Thermoleptolyngbya sichuanensis A183: one gene and its partners. The protein of the gene in region 2 interacts with the protein of the main gene of each other region in a pairwise test. Links are inferred from orthologs where the notes say so. Each region holds a gene or a part of one and is shown on either strand. Other genes may lie near its edges.

What was found.
Region 1: the proteins of HPC62_RS04920 (region 2) and HPC62_RS10070 interact in binary tests that used the Escherichia coli proteins (3 or more experiments, as listed by UniProt). The link is inferred for Thermoleptolyngbya sichuanensis A183 from one-to-one orthologs.
Region 3: the proteins of HPC62_RS04920 (region 2) and HPC62_RS22425 interact in binary tests that used the Escherichia coli proteins (3 or more experiments, as listed by UniProt). The link is inferred for Thermoleptolyngbya sichuanensis A183 from one-to-one orthologs.

What each region holds. Positions count from the first base shown.
Region 1 is NZ_CP053661.1:2,397,604-2,400,713, reverse strand. Bases 68-3,023 are described here. They hold HPC62_RS10070 (DNA polymerase III subunit gamma/tau), read right to left. Parts: upstream 2,549-3,023; coding sequence 587-2,548; downstream 68-586. Other genes in these bases: tsaE (tRNA (adenosine(37)-N6)-threonylcarbamoyltransferase complex ATPase subunit type 1 TsaE), read left to right, coding at 2,813-3,023; HPC62_RS10075 (GNAT family N-acetyltransferase), read left to right, coding at 82-513. Also shown: more of tsaE, read left to right, coding at 3,024-3,110. UniProt on the Escherichia coli protein: Part of the beta sliding clamp loading complex, which hydrolyzes ATP to load the beta clamp onto primed DNA to form the DNA replication pre-initiation complex.
Region 2 is NZ_CP053661.1:1,151,288-1,154,569, reverse strand. What follows is about bases 123-3,250. They hold HPC62_RS04920 (DNA polymerase III subunit alpha), read right to left. Parts: upstream 2,945-3,250; coding sequence 323-2,944; downstream 123-322. Other genes in these bases: HPC62_RS04915 (hypothetical protein), read right to left, coding at 3,235-3,250; HPC62_RS04925 (Uma2 family endonuclease), read right to left, coding at 123-282. Outside these bases: more of HPC62_RS04925, read right to left, coding at 1-122; more of HPC62_RS04915, read right to left, coding at 3,251-3,282. UniProt on the Escherichia coli protein: DNA polymerase III is a complex, multichain enzyme responsible for most of the replicative synthesis in bacteria. This DNA polymerase also exhibits 3' to 5' exonuclease activity. The alpha chain is the DNA polymerase catalytic subunit.
Region 3 is NZ_CP053661.1:5,399,803-5,402,846, forward strand. The notes cover bases 128-3,017. They hold HPC62_RS22425 (pyridoxal phosphate-dependent aminotransferase), read right to left. Parts: upstream 2,211-3,017; coding sequence 1,044-2,210; downstream 128-1,043. Other genes in these bases: HPC62_RS22415 (NF041680 family putative transposase), read left to right, coding at 128-223; trxA (thioredoxin), read right to left, coding at 580-903; HPC62_RS22430 (Uma2 family endonuclease), read right to left, coding at 2,412-3,017. Outside these bases: more of HPC62_RS22415, read left to right, coding at 1-127; more of HPC62_RS22430, read right to left, coding at 3,018-3,044. UniProt on the Escherichia coli protein: Shows aminotransferase activity with methionine and histidine as substrates, and to a lesser extent also with phenylalanine.

The DNA of each region.
Region 1 (3,110 bases), 1.2 Mb from region 2 along the record:
GAGGAAATCCTGAGCGTTTTTCCTAAAGCTCAAAAGCCTGCCGGGAACAGCGCTATACCGATCGAAAACTGCTTCAGAAATATGCCCAACATTGCGATCGCCACCTCTGAGCTTGACCTGTTGCGCTGTTTTCCCGTGCTGTTAGAACTGCGGCCGCATTTAGTCGAAGCTGAATTTGTAGCGCAGGTACGGCGACAGGCACAGCACGGCTTTCGGATCGGCTATCTGAGCGAAGAGGATGCCGTAAAAGCCGTTGCCGGATTCCGCCTGACGGAATCGCTGTTTGCCGGGCCGTTTCTCTATGTGGATGACCTGATCACCACCGAGTCGGCCCGCTCCAAAGGCTATGGGGAGGCGCTGTTTGGCTGGCTGGTAGACTATGCCCGCGCCCACGGCTGCCGCTCGATAGAGCTAGATTCGGGGGTACAGCGGTTTGCAGCCCATCGGTTTTACTTGCGCCAGCGGATGGCGATCGCCGCTCACCATTTTTCTCTGCCGCTGACCCAGCGTTAACCTAGCGTTAACCCAGCGCTACCAAAGTCAGCCCATTGCCGAAGCAACGGGCGATCGCCCGCCCCAAAACCTGCTAAAACGGCACATCCTCCTCCTCTTCTGCGGCATCTGCGTCTCCAGAATCGGTGTTTGCGTTGGGCAACTCTCCGTCTAGATTGACCAATTGCCCATTAAACATCTGTGCCAGGCTCTTGGCCGCCCGCAGCACCTCGTCCTCGGCTTCCCAAGCTGGAATGGGTGGCGGCAGGGGTGAAATTTCGGGAAAGGGGTGGGATGGGGCGATCGCCGGAGTGGCGCGATCGGGTTCGGCAGCAGCGGGCGGCGGAGCAATTGGAGCAGTTGGGGCAGTTGGCGATTGCGGTGGCGCGGCTGGCACGGGTGGCACACTAGCAGGCGCTTTAGCAGGCGCACTGGCAGACCCACTGGCGGGCGCACCTGCAGAATTGGACGCTGCCATAGCCTCACCACCTGCGGCCACCTCCAGCGTCACGCGGATGGCTTCGTTCTGAAGCTTGGCAAAGGCTGCTTCGATATTGGGCAGCTTGCTCTTGGCCATGTTGAACAAAGGCTGCGAGTTCACGCCGATTCGCGCCGTCTGCCCGTCAAACCCCAGCAGGCGACACTGCTGCCGCAGCAGGATCGCAGTCGAAGGAGGGTGCATCAGGCTGAGAACGTCTTGCCAGATTTGGGCCAGGGCGACGGGTGGAGAAGCAGGAGGATTAGAGGGTTGGGGAGGTGGAGCGGGGAGATCCGCGGGTGAGGACGGGGCGGGCGCGGGGGCAGGCGGGGGAGCAGCGGCCGCGGGCGAAACGGCTGTCGGGGCTGGGCTGGGGGCGATCGCGGCAGGCGCAGGCACGGGTGTGGGAGGAGTCGGCGCGGGGGCAGGTGCGGGGGCAGGCGCAGCGATGACCTTGGGCACTATGCTTCCCGCCGACGGCAGCGACACCGCCGACGGCAGCAGTCCCATCAGCGCGACTTCAAGCCACAGGCGCGGCTGGCTGCTCTGGCGCAGGCGCGGCTCGTTTTCCTGCAAGCGCTGCTGCCCCTGTTGCAGCATCTCGATGGGCAGCGATGCGACAAACTCGCACATTTCTGCCCAGGTGTTGGGCGTGATGGCAACCAGGTCGCTGCGGCTGGGCGCGGTTTTGGCAATCAGCAGGTCGCGGTAGAAACTGGTCAGGTTTTGCAGCACGACAAGCGGTTCCCGTCCCCGATCCATTAGGCGGCGGGCGCTGTCGAGGACGGGGGCGGGCTGGTCAGCGGCGATCGCCCTCACCAGATCCAGCAAATCCCGCTCTGGCACAGCACCGACCAGATCCCACACTTTTTCCGTGGAGATTTCGCCCTCTAGCAGGCTGAGCTGGTCGAGTAAGCTCTCCGCATCGCGCAGCCCGCCCTGGGAGATTTGCGCCACCAGATGCAGCGCCTCTGGCGTGATGGGGATAGACTCGGCGCGGGCGATCGCCCCCAGATGCGTCACCATTGCCTCCAGCGGAATACGGCGAAAGTCAAACCGCTGGCAGCGCGAAATAATCGTCGGCAGCACCCGCTGTGGGTCGGTCGTCGCCAACACAAACACCACATGGGGCGGCGGCTCCTCCAGCGTCTTCAGCAGAGCATTAAACGCCGCATTGCTGAGCATATGACATTCATCGACAACATACACCTTGTAGCGACACTGGACTGGGGCAAACTGGGCCCGCTCAATCAGTTCACGAATGTTGTCTACGCCTGTATTGCTGGCGGCATCGATTTCGATCACGTCTAGCGCAGTGCCCTGAGCCACCATGCGGCAGACCTCACACTGACCGCAGGGCTTTTCGGTGGGCTGCCCGGCTTGCAGGCAGTTCAGCGATTTTGCCAAAATCCGGGCGCTGGAGGTTTTGCCTGTGCCGCGTGCCCCAGTGAACAGGTACGCCGGGGCGATCTTTTGCTGACGCAGGGCGTTGGTCAGCGTGGCGGCGATCGCCTCCTGGCCCACCAGTTCCGAAAAGGTCTGGGGACGATATTTGTGGTGCAGCGGTTCGTAGGTCACGGCGGCAAGGGGTGAACGCTCTTACTATTCTAAGGAGTCTGATCTAAACAGTCTGAGTTCTGAACAGTCTGAGTTCTAAACAGTCTGAGTTCTAGAGCCGCCGCAAGGCGGAGAATCCATGTTGACCTGTACCTCGCATAATGGGTTGCAGGCGCTAGCAAATCCTGAAGTTCCTAATATTTCTTGCCGTAATATTTCTTGCCGTAATATTTCCTGCTGTATTTATAGCCGCTGCGGTTCACCATGTCTGCTCAACTGTTGCCTTTGACCCTCGACCTGCCCGATGCTGCCGCTACCCAGCGCTTGGGAGAGCTTTTGGGGCGATCGCTCCCAGCGGGTAGCATTTTGCTGTTGGAAGGCGACCTCGGCGCAGGCAAAACCACGCTCGTCCAGGGCATTGGGCTTGGTTTAGGCATTTCAGACCCCATCGTCAGCCCCACGTTTACCCTCGTGAACGAATATACCGAGGGGCGCATCCCGCTCTATCACATGGATCTGTATCGACTGGAGCCAGCGGAAACAGAAGCGCTGTATCTAGACCAGTATTGGGCGGGGCAAGATT
Region 2 (3,282 bases):
ATACTCCAGCGTTGTAGAACCGATGGACTTCATTTTTAACCCAAACTCTTCCACCAAAATCCGAATCAATAGCCCAATCCATTCTGCAAAACTTTCGTGTTCTTCCAGGGGCATGGTTAGCTCTAGCGTGCCTTGGTCGTAGGCGAGGCGGGGCGATCGCCGTTCTCCCAACGTCTGCTGAATCTGCTGATAGCCCTGCCAGCTAAGCTGATGAATCGTGACCCGCCGCTCTCCGGCCAGGGCAGACCGAGGAATTGAAAATTGGGGAGCAGTGCTAACCATTTCAGGACTCACCAGGGTAAAGGCTTGGGGAGATCATTGCTCAAACTCTCGAACCAGCAGGCACAGGGACGGCAACTCGTTTTAGCGCCAGGTTTTTCTCGAAGATCTCGTCAATGGGGCGCATTTCGCCATCTTCCGTCATGAACTTGTGATCGGGGGTAGCGCGGAGGGTGGAACCGTCTTCCAGGGTGTATTCAAAGACCTCTTGCAGCCCGCGCTGGTGCCACTGGGCGATCGCCTGCGTGTAAACAAACCCGTTGGCATCGACGCTGAACACAGTGCAGGGAAGCTGGCGTTCTACAACTTCGCCAATGGCGATCGCCCCATATTCCACAGTCAAAATCTTCGTGTCATAGCTCAGACAATACTCCGCAAACTTCACCATCTGGTCAAACAGATCCGCCGCCACCTTCTTGGGCACGCCGTTCTTTTCTGCACCTTCGGTGAAGATGCTCTGATGCTTCTCCATCTCCTCTTTTTTCTTTTTGCCCATCGCCCGCCGCAGCAGGTCGGCTTGCCCCAGCGAATAGCCCCCCATGTCCTGGGCAATTTTCATGATCTGCTCCTGGTAGACCATGATGCCGTAAGTCTCATTCAGAATGGTGGTGAGCAGCTCGTGTTCATATTCGATCCGTTCGCGACCGTGCTTGCGGTTGATGAACTTGGGAATTAGCCCCGCATCCAGCGGCCCGGGACGATACAGCGCCAGCACCGAGGAAATATCCTCCAGTCCCGACGGCTTCAGATCGCGCACAATCTGCCGCATCCCGGAGGATTCTAGCTGGAAGATGCCCTCCAGTTCGCCCCGCGCCAGCAGTTGATAGGTGGCCGGATCTTCCATCGGCAAATTGTCCAAATCAACCTGAATGCCGTGGGTCTTGCTGATGAGATCCACCGCTTTCTGAATCATCGTCAGGTTCTTTAGGCCCAGGAAGTCCATCTTCAGCAGACCCAGCAGTTCGATGTCTTCCATTGGGTATTGCGTCGTCACGCCGCCTTCCTTGCTGCGTTCCAGCGGCACCACTTCGTCCAGCGGTTCTGCCGAAATCACCACGCCCGCCGCATGAACGCCGGTTGATTTGTTGGTGCCCTCGATCCGCATGGCCATGTCAATCCAGCGGCGGTAGGTGACGGGCGGATCGCTGCCAGGCACAACGGCATCGCTATCGTATTTTTCCTTGAATTCCGGCGTGGGCGTTTCGTCGGAAATCATGACCTTGAGCTTGGTGGGCTTGCCGCGCACGACGGGAATCATCTTCGCCATCTTGTCGGATTCCCCATAGGGAATATCCAGCACCCGCGCCACATCCTTTAGGACGGCTTTGGAGGTCATGCGGTTGTAGGTGATGATCTGCGCGACGCGATCGGTGCCATACTTTTCGGTGACGTACTGAATCACCTCGCCCCGACGTTCGATGCAGAAGTCTGTGTCGATATCGGGCATGGACTTGCGCTCAGGGTTCAGGAACCGCTCGAACAGCAAGCCGTGATGCACCGGATTGATATTAGTGATGCCCAGCGAGTAGGCCACCAGCGACCCCGCCGCCGACCCGCGCCCTGGGCCCACGGGAATGCCATGATCTCGCGCAAACTTGATGTAGTCCCACACCACCAGAAAGTAGCCGTCGAAGCCCATCTGGTGCATCATTTGCAGCTCGTATTCCAGCCGCTCCTGATAGTCTGGGGGAACTTCACGGTAGGTGGCGACTTTAAGGCGCTTGGCTAGCCCAGATCGGGAGGTTTCTTCGAGGTAAGTGGCAGGCGTGTAGCCGTCGGGCACAGGGTAGTTAGGAATGCGCGGTTCACCCAGAATTTTGTAGCCTTCGACCTTTTCGGCGACTTCTAGCGTATGGGCGATCGCCTCTTCCACCACATCCGGCGGTAGGTGATCGCGGAACAAAAGCCGCATCTCATCGGCGGATTTCAAATACTCCGTGCCCGTGTAGCGCAGCCGCTTCTCTTCCACGATGGATTTGCCCGTTTGGATGCAGAGCAGCGCGTCGTGGGCTTCCACGTCGTAGCAGGAGATATAGTGCGAATCGTTGGTGCAGACCAGCTTGATGTCTAGCTCGCGGGCAATGCGGACGATTTCGGGGTTAACGATGCGCTCTTCTTGCAGCCCGTGGTCTTGAATTTCCAGATAGTAATCGTCACCGAACACGTCCTTGTACCACTGGGCAACGCGCCGCGCCACATCCGGGCGGTCCTGCATAATCGCCTGGGGCACTTCGCCGCCGAGACAGGCGCTGGTGACAATCAGCCCGTCTTTATACTGCTCCAGCAGTTCTTTGTTGACACAGGGGCGCGAAAAAATGCCCTTCCCCTGCACACCCTGGAGGTGAGAAATGGTGGTCAGCTTGACGAGATTCTTGTAGCCCTGCGTGTTTTTGGCAAGAACAACCTGGTGATAGCGGGGGCGACGCTCCTGCTTGGTGATGTCGCCGTTGATCACATACATCTCGTTGCCGATGATGGGCTTGACGGCGTTGTCGCGCTTTTTGCACACCTTGAGGATCTCGATCGCGCCGTACATCACGCCGTGATCCGTAATGGCGATCGCTGGCATTCCAAGCTCGATCGCCCGGTCGATGAGCTGGTCAAGCTGACTCGCGCCGTCTAGCAGGCTATAGTCGCTGTGAATATGCAGACCGACAAAGGACATAACTCAAACCGCAAACAGGGCTGAGCATCAGATTAACACCATCCCTGGATTTTGAAGCGCAATTCTTGTAACGGAAACTCTAGATGTGGAGCCTGTCGATCAAGAAGTGGGCAGCGTCAAACCCGTTTCTGCATGGCAATTACGAGAAACTCTATAGTACTAAGGTATCAAATTTCGACGGGGTTTTCGCGTAAGCCTTCTCTCGATTTTCCCCCTTTCCGCCGCCGGGGATTTGGGATTAGGATGCGACTGACGCTCCTTTCGCACTGTCTTCGCGCTGCCTACTACGTCTAAGTCAATTGAGCGTCGTAGCCGATTTCGACAATGCGATTCCTGGA
Region 3 (3,044 bases), 4.2 Mb from region 2 along the record:
GCAAGAAACGTTGACTCCGGGTCGGGTCGCACAAGCGTTTGCAGGCATTTTGGCAGCGATTGGCACCCCTGCTCCTGCGCCTAAACCTCGTGGTAAATCGCCAGGACGAGGCAAGGGGCACAAGCCAACTCCTCGTCCCTGCTATCCGATGGTCAAAAAACGAGCCTCGAAACGCAAGACATCCGAACAATCCCTGAACAGTCCGGTTGCAACAGCAGCTTAACTGCGAGCAGGATTGTATCCAATTCCTTAAGTTCAACTGTTATGAACGGTTGAGCAGATTCTTTATGGCATCCTGTTGAGCATTATTGTGATGCCAGTTAGTCCAAACTAAAGTTCCTGACATACTGCTTGTTTTGTTTGCCTCTGTAGAGCTTGTCATCCAGCCTTGGAGGAAGCTGGTCGAATGCTACAGTGCTAACAAAAAGACCCGCCCTCTAGCAAGCGCAAAATCCCCACCTGTGGATAAGGTAGGGACGACTGAACCTCAGAAAACTGAATTCCAGGAAAATTACTAACTAAAAAATACCGCCATACGCTAGCAGTCAAAGTATTTTGTGACTGGCCGGCTTTTGAAAGCTACAGATGCTTTTCAAGCGTGCTGGCGAGGGTCGTCTTGGGAACCGCGCCGACCACCATGTCTACACGCTGACCGCCCTTGAAAATCATCAGCGTGGGGATGCTGCGGATGCCATACTGAGTGGCAACGCTGGGGTTCTCGTCGGTATTCACTTTTACGACCTTTACCTGTCCCGCGTATTGCTCGGCAATCTCATCGACTACAGGAGCAACCATCCGGCAGGGGCCACACCAAGGGGCCCAGAAATCTACCAGAACGGGGACATCGCTATCAAGAACTTCTTGCTTAAAAGTGGAATCTGTAACTTGTGCGGCTGCTGACATGCCTAATAAGTCCTTCGCCTTCAATGTCAATGGAAATCTTACCACAGCGAACTCGTCTGCTTCAGCAGCCAGAGTCTTAATAGTGAGTTACATTTGGGCACTCAGCGCGTTGTGGGGATCGCTTGAGTCGATTGGGTCGCCTATAGAATTCCGTGTAGGAATTTTTCTAGCCGCTCCATGCCGCGCTTGATGGTGTCTAGATCGGTGGCATAGGACAGCCGGATGCAGTCGTCTGCGCCAAAAGCCGCGCCTGGGACTGTGGCAACCTGATGCTGATCTAGCAGTTCGCTGCAAAAATCGAGGGAAGACCGTCCCGTTTTGGCAATGCTGGGGAACATATAGAATGCGCCATCGGGTTTGGGACACTCTAGCCCTGGCATGGCGTTTAGGGCATCCAGCATATAGCGGCGGCGCTCGGCAAAGGCGGCTAGCATTTCCTGCACGCAGTCTTGGGGACTTTCGTAGGCGGCGATCGCCCCATATTGGGCAAAGGTACAGACATTGGAGGTGCTGTGGCCCTGGATTTTGGTTGCCGCTTTTACCAGGGGCACTGGCCCTGCCAAGAAGCCAACGCGCCAGCCCGTCATGGCGTAGGTCTTGGCAAATCCGCTGCACACGACGGAGCGTTCGTAGGCTTCTGGGCTAGCTGCGCCAATGCTGAGATGCTGAGCGCCGTCGTAAAGAATTTTTTCGTAGATTTCGTCCGACAGTATCCAAAGGTCGGCCTCGACGGCCACTTGGGCGATCGCCCTCACTTCGTCTGGCGTGTAGACCATGCCCGTTGGGTTGGAAGGCGTGTTCAAAACCAGTAGCCTGGTCTTGGGCGTAATCGCCTGCCGGATCTGCTCTGGCGAGACTTTGAACTGGGTTTCGACCGTCGTGGGCAGGATGACGGGTGTGCCCTCGGCCAGCTTCACCATTTCGGGATAACTGACCCAAAAGGGCGCAGGGATAATCACCTCATCCCCCGGTTCAATCATCGCCAGCATCAGGTTAAAGATCGACTGCTTGCCGCCGTTGGTGACCAGAACGTTCTCTGCGCTATAGCACAGCCCGTTGTCGCGCTGGAGCTTTTGGGCGATCGCCTCTCGCAGTCGGGGTTCCCCCGCGGCCGGGCCATAGCGCGTCTTGCCCTCCTCTAGCGCGGCTTTAGCAGCTTCCACAATGTGCTTGGGCGTGTTGAAATCTGGCTCTCCAGCGCTAAAGCTGCATACGTCAATGCCGTCCGCCTTCATGGCTTTGGCCTTTGCGTCAATAATCAGCGTCATCGACGGTGATACGTTCTCTACCCGTGCTGCCAGTTTCATGCCTACCCCAAATGCTTGACCGTTCAGGACGTTTTAGCTGAATGTAGCTCACTTCAGCCTACTGTGAATGCTGGCGCGGGTTGGAAAATGTCAGGCGTTTTTTACAAAGTACGATTCTGCCAGAGGCAGCTTGGCCACAATGCTTTCGGGCAGGAAATTCACGCAGAACTCTTCAAGCCTCAAGTGAGACGCAGGAAACGCCTAGAGCGTATCTGGGTCGATGCCGTGCGATCGCAGCTTGTCTCGCAACTCTGCAAGCTGCTGCTCGGCCGCTTTCTGCTGAGCCTGTGCCTCTGCGGACTGGGTTTGCAAATCGGCAATCTTTTGTTCTGCGTTTAGTCGAGCCTGCTCCGCTTCCTCATAGGTCAGCAGTTGTGCGCCCGACTGGGGATCAAACAGGCGCAGTTCACGGGCAATAGGCAGCAGATGGGCAATCGCGAGTGGGGCCTGAGGGGGCAACAGGCGCAGGTCTAACCCCAGCTTCTGGCTATGCAGCGACAGGCTTCCATCTGCCAGGGTTTCAGGGGCGATCGGCTCATATTGCCCATTGACCAAGCGCTGTCCCTTTAGCTGCGAGGGCAGATAGTCGCCGGTGGGGTCATATTGAAAATATTCTGGAATTTCCAGGCTGGCGTAGAGTTTAGGCTTGATTTCCTCGTCTTGTTTCTGAGTGGAAAGGGAGGTGATCTCTAGCACAAAAGACGGCAGTTTGCCGCCTTCCTGCCAGGTTTTATAGCTGCGTCGTTCTCGCTTGTTTACGCCAAAAATGACGAACACATCCGGCGAGATACTCTTTTGTGGCTTTCCCTCTTCGTAGTAGATAAACAGATTTCC